3 regions of the Streptomyces sp. NPDC015125 genome follow, and region 2 is predicted to be linked to each of the others. Evidence: riboswitches for the same ligand, from Rfam matches in the RefSeq annotation. Region 2 holds a riboswitch; each other region holds the start of a gene.
What was found. Region 2 has a riboswitch for cyclic di-AMP ahead of ACF088_RS04755 (NlpC/P60 family protein). Riboswitches for the same ligand answer to the same signal wherever they lie in the genome.
Positions count from the first base shown of each region.

Region 1: linked by a shared signal. The riboswitch ahead of ACF088_RS07070 (C40 family peptidase) and the one ahead of ACF088_RS04755 (NlpC/P60 family protein) in region 2 are both predicted to bind cyclic di-AMP.
Region 3: linked by a shared signal. The riboswitch ahead of ACF088_RS34775 (peptidoglycan DD-metalloendopeptidase family protein) and the one ahead of ACF088_RS04755 (NlpC/P60 family protein) in region 2 are both predicted to bind cyclic di-AMP.

Region 1 is NZ_JBIBVF010000002.1:456,458-461,262, reverse strand. It holds gene ACF088_RS07080 (ATP-dependent Clp protease proteolytic subunit) at 1-596, shown strand, start outside; gene ACF088_RS07075 (hypothetical protein) at 602-910, shown strand; cyclic di-AMP (ydaO/yuaA leader) riboswitch at 1,189-1,388, shown strand; gene ACF088_RS07070 (C40 family peptidase) at 1,393-1,866, shown strand; gene ACF088_RS07065 (LysE family translocator) at 2,153-2,821, opposite strand; gene ACF088_RS07060 (LysR family transcriptional regulator) at 2,893-3,807, shown strand; gene ACF088_RS07055 (8-amino-7-oxononanoate synthase) at 3,965-4,805, opposite strand, start outside.
Region 2 is NZ_JBIBVF010000001.1:1,083,037-1,087,841, forward strand. It holds gene pcrA (DNA helicase PcrA) at 1-1,391, opposite strand, end outside; cyclic di-AMP (ydaO/yuaA leader) riboswitch at 1,681-1,864, shown strand; gene ACF088_RS04755 (NlpC/P60 family protein) at 1,872-3,023, shown strand; gene ACF088_RS04760 (hypothetical protein) at 3,190-3,543, opposite strand; gene ACF088_RS04765 (NlpC/P60 family protein) at 3,869-4,805, shown strand, end outside.
Region 3 is NZ_JBIBVF010000025.1:22,588-27,392, forward strand. It holds gene ACF088_RS34770 (aldo/keto reductase) at 1-593, opposite strand, end outside; gene ACF088_RS34775 (peptidoglycan DD-metalloendopeptidase family protein) at 773-1,921, opposite strand; cyclic di-AMP (ydaO/yuaA leader) riboswitch at 1,933-2,088, opposite strand; gene ACF088_RS34780 (DUF2332 family protein) at 2,372-3,547, shown strand; gene ACF088_RS34785 (PP2C family protein-serine/threonine phosphatase) at 3,624-4,769, opposite strand.

The sequences.
Region 1 (4,805 bases), on a different contig from region 2:
CCGAGCGCACCGCGCAGGGGACGCGCACCATGGACCCGTATTCCAAGCTGCTCGGCGAGCGCATCATCTTCCTGGGCACCCCGATCGACGACGCCTCCGCCAATGACGTGATGGCGCAGTTCATCCACCTCGAACACGCCGCGCCCGAGCAGGACATCTCGCTCTACATCAACTCCCCCGGCGGCTCCTTCACCGCGATGACCGCCATCTACGACACGATGCACTTCGTGTCGTGCGACGTGGAGACCGTCTGCCTGGGGCAGGCCGCCTCCTCCGCCGCGGTACTGCTGGCCGCCGGCACACCCGGAAAGCGGCTGGCGCTGCCCGGCGCCCGGGTCCTGATCCATCAGCCGTCGTTCAGCGAACCCGTCCAGGGGCAGGCCAGCGACCTGCAGATCCAGGCGAAGGAAATGCTGCGCACCCGCGACGTACTGGAAGAGATGCTGGCGAAGCACACCGGGCAGACCCGGGAGCGGATCGCCACCGATATCGAGCGCGACAAGATCTTCGACTCCCGAGCCGCCCAGGAGTACGGCCTGATCGACCAGATCACCCGCAACCGCAAGCCGTCGGCGCTCCAGCCCGTGGCGCGGTGAGCCCGATGCTGCCGCCCGAACCGCCGCCGCTGCCCGCACTGACCCGCGCGGAGGGTGAACTCGTCGACAGCTACCTGGAGGTGCTCGACCTGCTCGGCCGGATCAACCCGGCCCGCTGCGGTGGCACCTACAGCGGGCTGCGGGCCGCCCAGGCGCTGGTCGGCAAGGCGACCCGGCTACGGGACGCACTGACGCTGATGCACAGCCGGGGCGAGAGCGAACTGCACTGCGCGACGCTGACCCGGGCCCTGCGGGTGCTGGACGGCGAGCGCCGGGCCGGGCTGGTGGCGATGCCGCCACCCGAGGAAATCTGACCCGGCACACGCGCAGCGGCTGCGCAGACGGCGTAGCGTCCGCACCCGATCTGAGGAGGCGACGAATTGCGCGGTGCGGGCACATTTCCTGCGGTCCCGGATGTTTCGCCCCTGGTCCGCGGGGTGCAACACCCCGCGCCGCGGCACCTGAGGGAACAAATCTAACCATTCGGGTCAATTGTGACCCATCTCACATACGGCATTTTCAGCTCGGAATTCGGGTGCCAGGTGCGTGACGATCCCTTCGACGACAAGACCCCGCCACAGCGACGGGGCGGTCCGGACGGGCGCCTAATCCCGCCGCCGTGCCGGACGTCCGGTCGACGACGTGGACCGGCGGGAGCGGAGGACCCGAGCAGGACGGGGTCCCGGCCTACACGGCCGAGGGCTCCTTGGGGTGAAGCCGTACGCACGGCCGGGCATCTTCGCCTGCCCGAACCCGACAGGTCTTCCTTCGCAGGCGGCTGACGAAGGGTTTGCGCATGACCATGCGCATGCATACGCCGAATCTGCTGGCGCGCGCCGGCACCGTCACCGCTCTGACGCTGGTCACGCTCGGCGGGACCAGCGTCGCTCCAGGAGCGGCCGGGAATGCCGAAGCCGCATCCGTGTCCGCGCATGCGCTGCGGATCGCGGCTTCCAAGAGCGGAGCCCCCTACCGGTACGGCGCCCAGGGCCCGCACGCCTTCGACTGTTCGGGGCTGATGCTGTACTCGTTCAAACGCGCCGGCCGGCTGCTGCCACGCACCGCCGCCGCGCAGTACGGCCGCACCCGGCACATCCCGGCCGGCGCGCGCCGAAGCGGCGATCTGGTCTTCTTCCATTCGCGCAGCGGCATTTACCACGTCGGCATCTACGCGGGCCGGGGCCGGATGTGGCATGCGCCCAAGGCCGGGAGCGTGGTGCGGCTGGAACGGATCTGGAGCCGTTCGGTCTGGTACGGGCGGGTGGGCTGACCCTGGGCAGTCCTCTCACGATCGGTCAATTGCCAGGGTGTACGGCCGATTTGACCGGGCTCGCTTCGCCACGCAGCGGGCTGCCGCGTCCGCCTCGGTGGGGAATGCCCACCGAGGGCATTGCCCGCCGTGGGCATTGCCCGCCGTGGGAACGGCCCGCCCGCGGATGGATCGGTGACGCTGCCGCCCCGGCCCTCGCCGCGGGGCGCGGGGCCGTCCTGCCCCCTGCCGGTCGCCGGGTCCTTGCCCGCCACACCCCCGTGGAACAGCCCTGGGTGCACCGCCCTCAGGACACCGCCAGCTCGACGAGCAGGATGCCTCCCAGAGCCGTGAGCAGCGCACCGGTGGTGGCTTCCAGGGCCCGGGCCACCGAGGGGCGGCGCAACCAGACGCCCAGCCGGTCGACCAGCAGCGCGACGGCGGGGAACCACACCAGCCCCATGGCGACGACCATCGTGGCGAGCAGCAGCGTACGGGGCAGTGCGGGCGCTCCCGCCGGAACGAACTGCGGGAGCAGGCTGAGAAAGAGGACGGGCGCCTTGGGGTTGAGGGCATTGGTCAAGAACCCCTGGCGCAGACTCTGCGCAGCGCCCGGGCGAGCGGCGGGCGGGCGGCCGTCGGCCGGTGCGTCCGCCGCCGTGCGGGCCGTGCCGTCCGTGGTGGCCGCCGGACGCCGGGCAGCCGCGGTCAGGGCGCGGGCACCGAGGTACAACAGATAGCCGCCGCCCAGGAGTTGGACCGCGCCGAAGAGTGCGGGCACGGCGACCAGCACCGCCGCGAGACCGGCCACCGCCAGGGCGGTGTGCACCAGCAGCCCGCCCGCGACGCCGACGGCGGCCGCCACCCCCGCCCGGCGAGAGTCGAGCGCATTGCGCACCACGACCGCAAAATCCGCGCCCGGCATGGCGACCATGCCCGCGGCGACTCCGGTGAAGGCGATCAGCTGTCCGTCCATAAGAGCAGCTTCGCCGGTCAGAGGCTTTAATGGCTATTGGCAATGTTCTTGGTGAGCCTAAAGAGATTCTTATGTACGACCCCACCCGGCTGGCCGCCCTGGTAGCGGTGGCGGAGGCCGGTTCGATCACCCGGGCCGCCGCCCGGCTGGGCTACACCGCTCCGGCGCTCTCGCAGCAGCTCGCCAAACTGGAGCGGGAGACCGGAGCGGCCCTGCTGGTGCGCCACCATCGGGGTGCACGGCTGACGGCGGCCGGTGAGCTGCTGCTCGTACGGGCCCGGCGGGTCCTCGACGAACTGGATCAGGCGCGGCACGAGCTGTCCCGGCTGGCGGGGCTGTCCGGCGGGCGGCTGCGGGTCGGGACGTTCATGACCGCCGGCACCCATCTGCTGCCGCCCGCGCTCAGCGCGTTCCGGCGGGCGCACCCCGATGTGGAGCTGAGCGTGACGGAGTACGTCCCGCCGCAGGCGAGCGCGGCGGTGGCGCTGGGTGAGGTCGATCTGGCGCTGACGCACGAGTATGTGCCGGGCGAGGCGATGCCGGCGCCGGAGGGAGTGCGTCTGGAGCCGTTGCTGACCGAGGAGCTGGTGCTGGTCACGGCGCCCGGTCATGCCCTGTCGGCGGGCTCCGGACGACTGCCGCTTGCCGAGCTGGCCGGTCAGCCACTGGTCAGCATGGCGCCGGCCAACCCCAACCGGCGCGGCGTGGAGGCCGCGCTGGCGGCCGCCGGGGCGAGTGTGGCGGTGCGCTGCGAGTCGCCGAGCTATGCGGTGGTGTGTGCGCTGGTGAGCGCCGGGCTCGGGGTGGCGGTGGTCCCGGAGATGGTGGCGGAGGGGTCGATGACGCCGCTGGGGGTCCGCCGGCTGGGCCCACCGGAGCTGCACCGCCGGATCTCGGTGGCCTACCGCCCCCGAGGCACCCCCGCCGCGGACACCCTGCGGGCCCTGTTGCGCGGGGCTTTCCTCCGCCACTCGCCCGGGCCGTGACGACGGACGTCCGCGGCGTGACGACGGGCATGACGGCTGCTGCGGCGTATGACGGCCGCTGCGGACGGCGGTTGCCGTGGCGGACGGCGGCCTGCCACCGGGGCGGCCGCCGTGCCGGGGTGCGGACGGTCGCCGGGCGCAGACCGTCCGCACCCGGTCAGTCCGTCGGCGCAGTGGCCACGATCGTGCCGACCGCCGTGTCGAGCTGGTCGTCCGTCAGGTCCGCGCGGGCGGTGAGCCGCAGCCGGGAGATACCGTCGGGTACGGACGGCGGCCGGAAGCAGCCGACCGCGAGTCCGGCCGCACGGCAGTCGGCGGCCCAGCGGAGCGCCGTTTCCGGCGACGGGGCGCGGACGGAGATCACCGCCGCATCGGGACGTACCGCCGTCAGGCCCGCCGCGGTGAGCCGGTCGTACAGCCCCTGGGCGACCGCGACGGCCCGGGTGGCGCGCTGGGGTTCGCGGCGCAGCAGCCGGAGCGCGGCGAGGGCGCCGCCGACCGCCGCCGGGGCGAGACCGGTGTCGAAGATGAACGACCGGGCGGTGTTGACCAGATGCTCGATGACCCGGGCCGGGCCGAGCACCACACCGCCCTGGGAGCCGAGCGATTTGGAGAGCGTCACGGTGGTCACCACATCACCGTCACCGGCGAGACCGGCCGCCCACAGCGCGCCACGGCCCCCGTCGCCCAGCACGCCCAGTCCGTGTGCGTCGTCGACGAGAAGTCCGGCGCCCCGCGACCGGCAGGCCTCGGCCAGCGCGGGGAGCGGCGCGGCGTCCCCGTCGACCGAGAACACCGAGTCGGTCACCGCGAGCGCCCGGCCGTCGTGGCCGGTCAGCGCGGCGCGTACGGCGTGCGGATCGGCGTGCGGGGCCACTTCGGTACGGGCCCGGGAGAGCCGACAGCCGTCGATGAGCGAGGCGTGGTTGCCGGCGTCGGAGACGATCAGGGTGCCGGGGGCGGTGAGCGCGGTGACCGCGGCGAGATTTGCGGCATAG
Region 2 (4,805 bases):
CGCAGATAGGCGAGGACATCGCGGACCTCCTTGCGCTCGTAGAAACGCACCCCTCCGACGACCTTGTAGGGCAGCCCGACCCGGATGAAGATCTCTTCGAAGACCCGGGACTGGGCGTTGGTGCGGTAGAACACCGCGACGTCGCCGGCCTTGGCGTCACCGGCGTCGGTCAGCCGGTCGATCTCGTCGGCGACGAACTGCGCCTCGTCGTGCTCGGTGTCGGCGACATAGCCGGTGATCTTGGGGCCGGCGCCGGCGTCCGTCCAGAGGTTCTTGGGGCGGCGGTTCTCGTTGCGTTCGATGACGGCATTGGCGGCGGACAGGATCGTCTGCGAGGAGCGGTAGTTCTGCTCCAGCAGGATCGTGGTCGCGTCCGGGTAGTCCTCCTCGAACTGGAGGATGTTGCGGATCGTGGCGCCGCGGAAGGCGTAGATCGACTGGTCGGCGTCACCGACGACGCACAGCTCGGCGGCGGATTCGGCGGGGCCGACCAGCTCGCGGACGAGGGTGTACTGGGCGTGGTTGGTGTCCTGGTACTCGTCGACGAGGACGTGGCGGAAGCGGCGGCGGTAGTGCTCGGCGACATCCGGGAAGGCCTGGAGCAGATTGACCGTCGTCATGATGATGTCGTCGAAGTCCAGGGCGTTGGCCTCGCGCAGCCGGGCCTGGTACATGGCATACGCCTCGGCCAAGGTCTTCTCGAAACCATCGGCAGCCGTCCCTGCGAAGGTCTCCTCGTCGATGAGCTCGTTCTTGAGGTTGGAGATCTTCGCGCTGAAGGACTTGGGCGGGTAGCGCTTGGGGTCCAGGTCCAGATCGCGGCAGACCAGGGCCATCAGGCGCTTGGAGTCGGCGGCGTCGTAGATCGAGAAGGAGGAGGTGAAGCCCAGCTTCTTGGACTCGCGGCGCAGGATGCGGACGCAGGCGCTGTGGAAGGTGGAGACCCACATGGCGTTGGCGCGCGGGCCGACGAGCTCCTCGACGCGCTCCTTCATCTCGCCGGCGGCCTTGTTCGTGAACGTGATCGCGAGGATCTGGCCGGGGTGGACATGGCGCTCGGCGAGCAGATGCGCGATGCGGTGGGTCAGCACCCGGGTCTTGCCGGAGCCGGCACCGGCGACGATCAGCAGCGGGCCGCCGGTGTGCACCACGGCGGCCTTCTGCTCGTCGTTGAGCCCCTCCAGCAGCGTCGCCGGGTCGAGGGCGGGACGGGCGGCGCCGTCGCGGTAGTACGCCTCTCTGGGCGGAGGCGCGTCGAACTTCCCGCCGAAGAGGTCGGCGGGGATCTCCTCCGGGGCCGGGCCGTGCTCGTCCTCGGGAGGGGGAGGGTGCTCCTCCTCTCCCTTGTGGCCGAGGTCCGCCAGGAAGCTGTCGTCAAAGAGGCTGCTCATCGCCCACCGAGTCTAGGCCGCCGCACTGACAGCCCGCGGCCCAGTAGCCGATCGCGGCCCGCTTTCGGAGCGGCCGTGGCACCGCGGCAGGTCAGGGGGCCGGGGTCGGCACAGATCGGTCGGCGGCTCGTCTACCCGAATCAGACATCTGCCACAACAACCCCCGCATCGCGTTCAGGTCACAAAAAGGTTTCGGGCATATCGAACATCAGCCTTCACAGGAGCCACACGAGTTGGCTAACGTCCTCGCTCAGGCAGCCCGCCTCCCCGTGGACGACAGCGTCCGCACGGGCCGCCCACGCCGAGTCCGGCCCTGCCTCAGGCACCCGGAGCCGGGGACCCACCAGCACCACCGGGGTGAATCGATCCGGACAGCCGTCGCCAGCGGACATCCGGACCGTAGGGCAAGCCTTCCGTCAGCGACACCGCCCGAACCCGACAGCTAACCCGGTAGGCGGTCCACGGAAGGAGTCGCCGGCCTTGGCGTCGCATCGCAAGCCGCGCACCAGCATTCTCACCTCACCCGGAGGACGCCGTACGGCGGTCGGGCTCACCACCGCCGCCCTCGCCTCGGCCACGCTGCTCTCGCAGTCCGCCGACGCGGCCCCCCGGGCGCCCAAGCCCAGCATCGAAGAGGTCAAGCAGAAGGTCGACGGCCTCTACCACCAGGCCGAGGTGGCCACCCAGAAGTACAACGCCGCCAAGGAGCACGCCGACGACCAGCGCGACCGCGTCGACGGGCTGCTCGACGCCGCTGCCGAGCGGGCCGAGAAGATGAACGAGGCCCGGCGGCGGCTGGGCACCTTCGCCGCGGCGCAGTACCGCAGCGGCGGCATGAACCCGACGGCACAGCTGATGCTCGCCAAGGACCCGCAGCAGTTCTTCGACCGCAGCCACCTCATGGAGCGGCTGACCGGGCGACAGAAGGAGGCTGTCTCCGACTACCAGGAGCAGCAGGCCGCGGCCGCCCGGCAGCGGGCGGAGGCCACCCACGACCTGGAGCGGCTGCAGACGTCGCAGGCCGCGCTCAAGGAGTCCAAGCAGTCCGTCCAGCAGAAGCTGGCCGAGGCCCGGCAGCTGCTGTCCGAGCTGACCGCACAGGAGAAGGCGCGGCTGGCGGAACTGGAGCGCCAGAAGGAGGCGGCGGCCAAGCGCAAGGCCGAGGAGGAGGCCCGCAAGCAGCAGGAGCGCGAGCGCCAGCGGCAGCACGACGGGGGCGGCCCGTCCGGCGGTCAGACCGGTGGCGGCGCCGACAACGGCGGCTCGACCGGCGGTTCGTCCTCCGCCCAGGCCGGGAAGGCGCTCGCCTTCGCCCGCTCCCAGATGGGCAAGCCGTACGTATGGGGCGCGACCGGACCCAGCTCCTACGACTGCTCGGGGCTGACCCAGGCGGCGTGGAAGGCGGCCGGCGTCACACTGCCGCGGACCACCTGGGACCAGGTCAAGACCGGCCAGCGGGTCGCCACCAAGGACCTCAAGCCCGGTGACCTGGTCTTCTTCTATGACGACATCAGCCATGTGGGCATGTACATAGGCGGCGGCAAGATGATCCACGCCCCGCACCCGGGCGCCAACGTCCGGGAGGAGTCGATCTACTACATGCCGATCTACGGGAGCGTCCGCCCGGGCTGAGGCCCGGCCCCCGCTCCCCCGTCGGACCACCCCCCACGGCCACCCCCCACACGCCACCGCGCGGCCGTCGCCTCCGGACGAGGAGTGCGATGACCGCGCGGTGTGCCGTGGAGGAGCCTGTGCGCCGCCGCCCGAAGCCCTGTTTCCGGGGAGCCCGCCGTTCCGCTCAGGTCCAGAGCACGGCGATGAAGATGTTGGCCACCGTCAGCGCACCGACCGCACCGAAGAGCGGCGGGGCGATCTTCTCCTCGTCCCGCTTGACGTAGACCAGCGCCAGGATGACCACCAGAACGGCCATCTTGATGGCGAGCTTGACGGTGTTGAGGCTGTGACCCTCGGCCTGGTTGAGGCCGACCAGCACGATGCCGGTGACCAGCATCGTCAGCGCGCCGTGCAGCATCGCCGGCACAAAGCGGGCGGTGCCCGCGCCCATCGCCTTCATCTGGGTCAGAAAGCCGCCCAGCAGGGAGGCGATGCCGATGATGTGCAGGCCGACGAAGAGATTGATTACTACGTCCATAGTGCTGGATCGTAGCCGCCGCATAGCACGGCCCTTCCGGCAGGGCGCCCACAATCGCCGCTTCGGTCAGGCCGGGCCCGGTCCCGGCCGTGCGGCCGTGGCGGCATGGTCACCCGCGCGCCGACCGCGGTCGAAAGCGAACAATCCCGGGCAAGCGGACTCATCACCGTGACACCCAGGCTTAGCGTCCTCCTCCAGGCGGTCGACTCCCCGCCCTCGCCGGCCTCCCACCGGCGTCCTGTCGGCCGCCCCGCCGTGAGGTGCGGCGGTGGTCCGTTCCCTCGTGACGGACCGCCGCCGGGCCCACGGGCACCAAGGGAAGGAAGTGACGGCCACCGTGGCCTCGCACCGCAAGCCCCGGCAGCATCCGCTCGCCGCGCTCACCGGCGGCTCACGCAGCGCACGCACCGCCCGCACGGCCGCCACCCTGGCCCTGGCCGGTGCCGCCACCGCCACCGGCTTCACTCCGGCGGAAGGCGCCCCCGTCGCCGCTGTTGTCGACGGCACCGGCCAGGCCGCGCACCGGCTCACCCCCGACCGGGTCAAAGACCGGGTCAACGCGCTGTACCAGGAGGCAGAGGTGGCCACGCAGAGCTACAACGGCGCGAAGGAAGCCGCCGGCGCCGCACGCGAGGAGCTGAGCCGGCTGCAGGACGAGGCGGCCCGCAGAACCGCGGAACTGAACGCCGCCCGCAGCGAACTGGGCACCCTGGCCGCGAGCCAGTACCGCTCCGGCGGCGTCGACCCGACCGTACGGCTGCTGCTGTCCGCGGACCCGCAGCGCTATCTGGACGGCGCCGCGGTCCTGGAGCGTACGGGCAGCCACCAGGCGACCGCGGTGGCCGGATACGCGCGCCGGCTCGGCAGCGTACGGCAGGTCCAGCGGCGGGCCGAGGACACTGCGGAGCGGCTGGCGGGCACCGAGGCGGCGCTGAAGAAGCACCGGGTCACGGTCGTCCACAAGCTGGGCGCCGCCGAGCAGTTGCTGAACCGGCTCACCGCGGAGCAACGGCAGCGGATGGCGGGCCGTGGCGGTGCGCACGGCGGCGCCGGCCGGGGCCCCGCGGACCGCGGGACGGGGTACGGGGACGGTCTCCCCGGCACGGTCCCCGCCGGTCCGGGAGCCGCCGCGGCCGCGGCGCAGGCCCCCGACCCCCGGGCCGCGCGGGCCGTCGCCTTCGCCTACGCCGCCCTCGGCAAGCCGTACGTCTGGGGTGCGACGGGCCCCTCCGGCTTCGACTGCTCGGGGCTGACCCAGGCCG
Region 3 (4,805 bases), on a different contig from region 2:
CCCTCGTAGGTGTCCCGGGAGACCAAGTTGTAGTGCGGCTGGAGGGCGACGTAGCGGGCCAGGCCCTCACGGGCGGAGAAGGCGAGGGACTCCTCCAGGCGCTTCGCCGAGATGTTGGACGCGGCGATCTCGCGGACCTTGCCGGCCCGGACGAGGTCGTCGAGGGCGGTGAGGAATTCCCCGACCTCGACCGATTCGTCGTCGTAGTGGGTGTAGTAGAGGTCGATGTAGTCGGTGCGCAGACGGGAGAGGGAGAGATCGACCGCGGACTTGATGGTGGCGGCGGACAGACCCTTGAAGTCCGGGTGGGCACCGACCTTGGTGGCGATGACGACATCGGAGCGGTTGCCGCGGGAGGCCAGCCAGTTGCCGAGGACGGTCTCGGATTCGCCGCCCTTGTTGCCGGGGACCCAGGCCGAGTAGACGTCGGCGGTGTCGATGAAGTTGCCGCCACCCGCGACGTAGGCATCGAGCACGGCGAAGGATTCGCTCTCGTCGGCCGTCCAGCCGAAGACGTTGCCGCCAAGCGACAGCGGGGAGACGGAGAGCGAGCCGAGGGACTGACGATTTCGGGGGGTGTGTGTCGCAGTCATGTGTGGTGGCAACGTCGAGGGGAGCGGAGTTATTCCTTCCGCTCCCCCCGACGCTCCCGGCGCCCCGCGACGCCCCCGGACACCCCTCGGAAGCCAACTTCCGTCCTACATACGCCCATTGAGGCCGCCGGCCGTGCCTCGCGCGTCAAGGCCGCGCGTCACAAGCTGAAGACCATGCGTCACACCTTGATGCCGTGATCGCGCAGCCACGGCATGGGGTCTATCGGATCGCCGCCGTCGGGGCGCACCTCCAGGTGGAGGTGCGGGCCGGTGACATTGCCGGTGGCGCCGACGCGGCCGATGACATCGCCTGTGTTGACCTTGCCGGAGGTCTTCACCATCGAGGACAGATGGCAGAACCAGAGTTCGGTGCCGTCGTCGAGGGTGAGGACGATGCGGTAGCCGTACGAGCCGGCCCAGCCGGCCTGGGTGATGGTGCCGGAGTGCACGGCCTTGACGGGGGTGCCGGTCGGCGCGGCGAAGTCCTGTCCGGTGTGGTCCGCCGCCCAGCGGTCGCCGGCCTGGCCGAAACTCGCGGTGAGGGTGAACGAGGAGACGGGAGCGATGAAGTTCTTCGCCAGCTTGGCGAGGCGGGCGGCCTCCGCCTTCTGACGGGCCGCTGCTTCGGCCTCGCGCTTGGCCTCCAACTCCGCCGCCTTCTTGGCTGCTGCGGCCTTTTCGGCCGACTTCTGGTGGGCGTCGGCTGCCTTCGCGGCCGTCTGGAAGGCGGTGTGTTCGGCGGCCTCGCGGGCCTCCTGGTCGGCGGCGCCCTGCTGCGCGTCGGCCTGCTGGAGGATGCGGCTGCGCAGTGCCTCGCCGGCGTCCGCACCCGAGTCCGAGGCCGTGCCCGCACCCGAGTCCGAGGCCGTGCCCACGCCCGAGTCCGAGGCCGAAGCCGTGCCCGCATCCGAAGCCGCGCCCGAGTCCGTGCCCTCGTCCGAGTCCGTGCCCTCGTCCGATATGAGATCACCGACGCCGGGAAGCGACTTGGCGTCCGGCAGCTTGTCGGCGAGGTCGTCGGCCATTCCGCCGACGTCGGGCATCGAGATCGCCACCGGGGGGCGGCCCTCGGCCGTGGCCATGCCGCCGGCACCGACCGCCGCGATGACGCCGACGCCCAGGACCGTGCCACCGCGGGCGAGTCCGCCGCCACGCTGCTTGGCCACCCGGTGCTTGCCGCGGACCGAGCGGACGGAATCCTCGGTGGGATTCCATTCCTCCCACGGTCCGTCGTTGATGTTGTCCGCATCACCGGGGCCCGGGAAGGCACCTCGGTCATCGAGGTCGTAGGCGGACGGACCCTCGGGGGCAGGCCTGTTGGACGCCACGGGGGCGCTCTCCTTTCCTTCCTTCTCGCCTACCGGGTTAGCTGACGGGTTCGGAGCAGGAAGGTCTCCTACGGGCGCCCGCTGGCGGAGAGCGTCCGATTCACCCCAAGGAAGTGGTTCCCCGGTTCCCTTGGTGCAGTTCGAGGTGCTGGAGGTGCGTGAAAAGCGCGTGCGGGATTCGGCGTCGGCGCGCGGTGCCGCCTCTTGCGACGGCTGGGACGACCGCGCTGCGTTATCGGACAGTAATAGAGATCGCAGTCGAATTCCAAGCCTTCCCGGGATTTCGTAGCGGCTTCGCAAGAGCTTTGGCGTGGACTTTTTCGTCCAGTACGGCCACAAACCGGGCGAGTTGACCGTCCACTCCTAAACGATCTCGCGGCGATTGTGCACCAGTCGTTATGCGGAGGGGTGCCCCTCGGTCACGGAACGTGAGAGCAGTAACGTCGGATCATGGCCGTCAACGTCGGGAACACCGGGAACACCCGTCACGTCGAGCGCGCCGTTGTCGGCACCTGGGGGTTGGCGGAGCGGTACCGGGAGTTCTCCTGGCGTCAAGCGCGGGGGCGGTCCGCGGCGCATGAAGAGCTGAGCGCGCGAATCAGCCAGGACCCGGAGTTCTGCGATCTGCTGTCGGGGTCGCTGCCGGCCGGCGGCGCTCAGCAGCCGGACCTTCTGCTCGCCGCCGTCCGCTATCTCGACGGCCCGCACGCCGAGCTGGGACCGCGCGGCGACATGGCGTACGGCCGCTGGCGCGAGTGGACGGTACGGCACTGGGACGAGGTGCGTGCGGTGATCATGCAGCGCTCGTCGCGGACCGATGAGCCGGCCCACTGCGCGACGCTGCTGCCGCTGCTCGCCCGCCTGCCGCAGCCGCTGGCACTGCTGGAGGTCGGCACGTCGGCGGGCCTGTGTCTGCATCCCGACCGCTACCGCTACCGCTACCTGCACCGGTACGAGGACGACGGGGGAGAGTGCGCGGGCGGCCCCCTCCGAGGCGGCACCCTTCTCACCGAGGCAGAGGCAGGGGCGCCGGAGAGTCCGCTGGTGCTGGAGTGCCGTACGGAGTGGACGGCCGACGAGCTGCCCGGCCGGGACCGGATGCCGCGGATCGCCTGGCGGGCCGGTATCGGCCTCGATCCGCTCGACCCGGCCGACGAACCGGACGATCTGCGCTGGCTGCAGGCGCTCGTTTGGCCGGGCGACGAGGAGCGGGCGGCGCGGCTGTCCGCGGCCGTCGAGGCGGTGCGGCCGGCGCCGCGGCCACGACTCGTGCGCGGCGATCTGCTCCACGAGCTGCCCGCGCTCGCCGCCGAGGCACCACCCGAGGCGACGCTGGTCATCTTTCACAGCGCCGCGCTGGCCTGCCTCGCGCCCGCCCGCCGCGAGGAGTTCGCGCATCTCGTACGGTCGCTGCTGCGCGGACGGCCCGGCGGCGGACACTGGATCTCCCACGAGCACCACTCCGTCCTGCCCTGGATCTCCGCGCCGGCGCACCGTTCGCCGCGCCCGGATGACGCGCTGCTGACCCTTGCCCTGGACGAGCGTCCGGTCGCGCTCACCGGTCCGCGCGGCGAAAGCCTGCACCGGCTCCCGGGGGCGGAGGACGTGCTGCCGGAGAGGGCATGACGAGCCGTGCCAGGGGCCTGAGCGCCGCCCCCGTGATCGAGGAGGACGTGCCAGAGGCCTACGCCCCCTGCGCCCCCTACGCCCTCATCGGCCGCTGCACCGCCAACAGGGCCATATCGTCGGCCGGTGCGCCGCCCGTATGCCGCGCGACATCCTCGACGAGGGTGTCCAGGAGGGCGTCCGGCCCCGGGAAGCGCCGGCCGCGCAGTCTGCTCGCCGGTTGGTAGAAGCGGCCCAGCAGGTCCCTGGCCTCGGTCACCCCGTCGGTGAAGAACAGCAGCAGGGCGCCGGCCGGGAAGAACGTCTCGTCCGACCGGTCCGGCCAGCTCGCCACCTCGCTCATGCCCAGCGGCAGCGCCGGCACCGCGGGCACCAGCTCACGCAGCCCGCCGTCCAGGGTGAGCAGCAGCGGGGACGGATGGCCGCGGTTGAGCACGCGCAGCACGGACTGCCCGTTGGCGGGGATTTCGGCGAGGACGGCGGTGGTGAACCCCTCGAACTGGTCGAGCCCCGCGCGCCGTCCGCCCTCGCGTTGCAGCGCCCGCTCCAGCCGGCCCGCCACCGCCTCCAACGTCGTCTCCTGCTCCGCCGCCTCGCGGAAGGCACCGACGACGATCACCGCGGCCTCCACCGCCTCCAGCCCCTTGCCCCGTACGTCGCCGACGATCAGCCGTACGCCGTGCGGGGTGTCCTGCACCGCATAGAGGTCGCCGCCGATCCGGGCATCCGCCCGCGCACCGACGTAGCGGGCGGCGACGGCGAGGCCGGCGAGCTGTTCGGGTGGCGTCGGCAGTACGGCGCGCTGGGCGGCCTCCGAGATGTCCCGTACGGACGCCAGATGGGCATCGCTCCTCCGGGCGAACCGGTTGAGGCCGAGGGCCAGCAGGGCGACCACGAAGACCATGGCGCTCTCCGCCGCGGACTCCTGGTAGTCCTCAAGGGCGCCGCGGTAGGTGACGGCCCAGATCTCGCCGAGCACGGCGGCCAGGGCCGTGAGCGCGGTGCTGCGCAGGGAGGAGAGCGACGCGGCGATCAGCGGGGCGGCGCAGAAGAAGGGGGCGGCGGTGTAGCCGGCCGGCGTGGCGATGCCGACGGCGAGGCCGCCGGCGATCAGAAGGGCGGGAAGCCGGCGCACCAGGTGGCGGCCGGACAGCTTCGGCCGCCGGCCACGGCGCACCTGCCGTCCCCCGTCGTCCTTGGGGGGCGCTTCGTCTTGGAGCATCCGCACCGGCCTCTTCCCACTCCCGCCCGTCCGTAC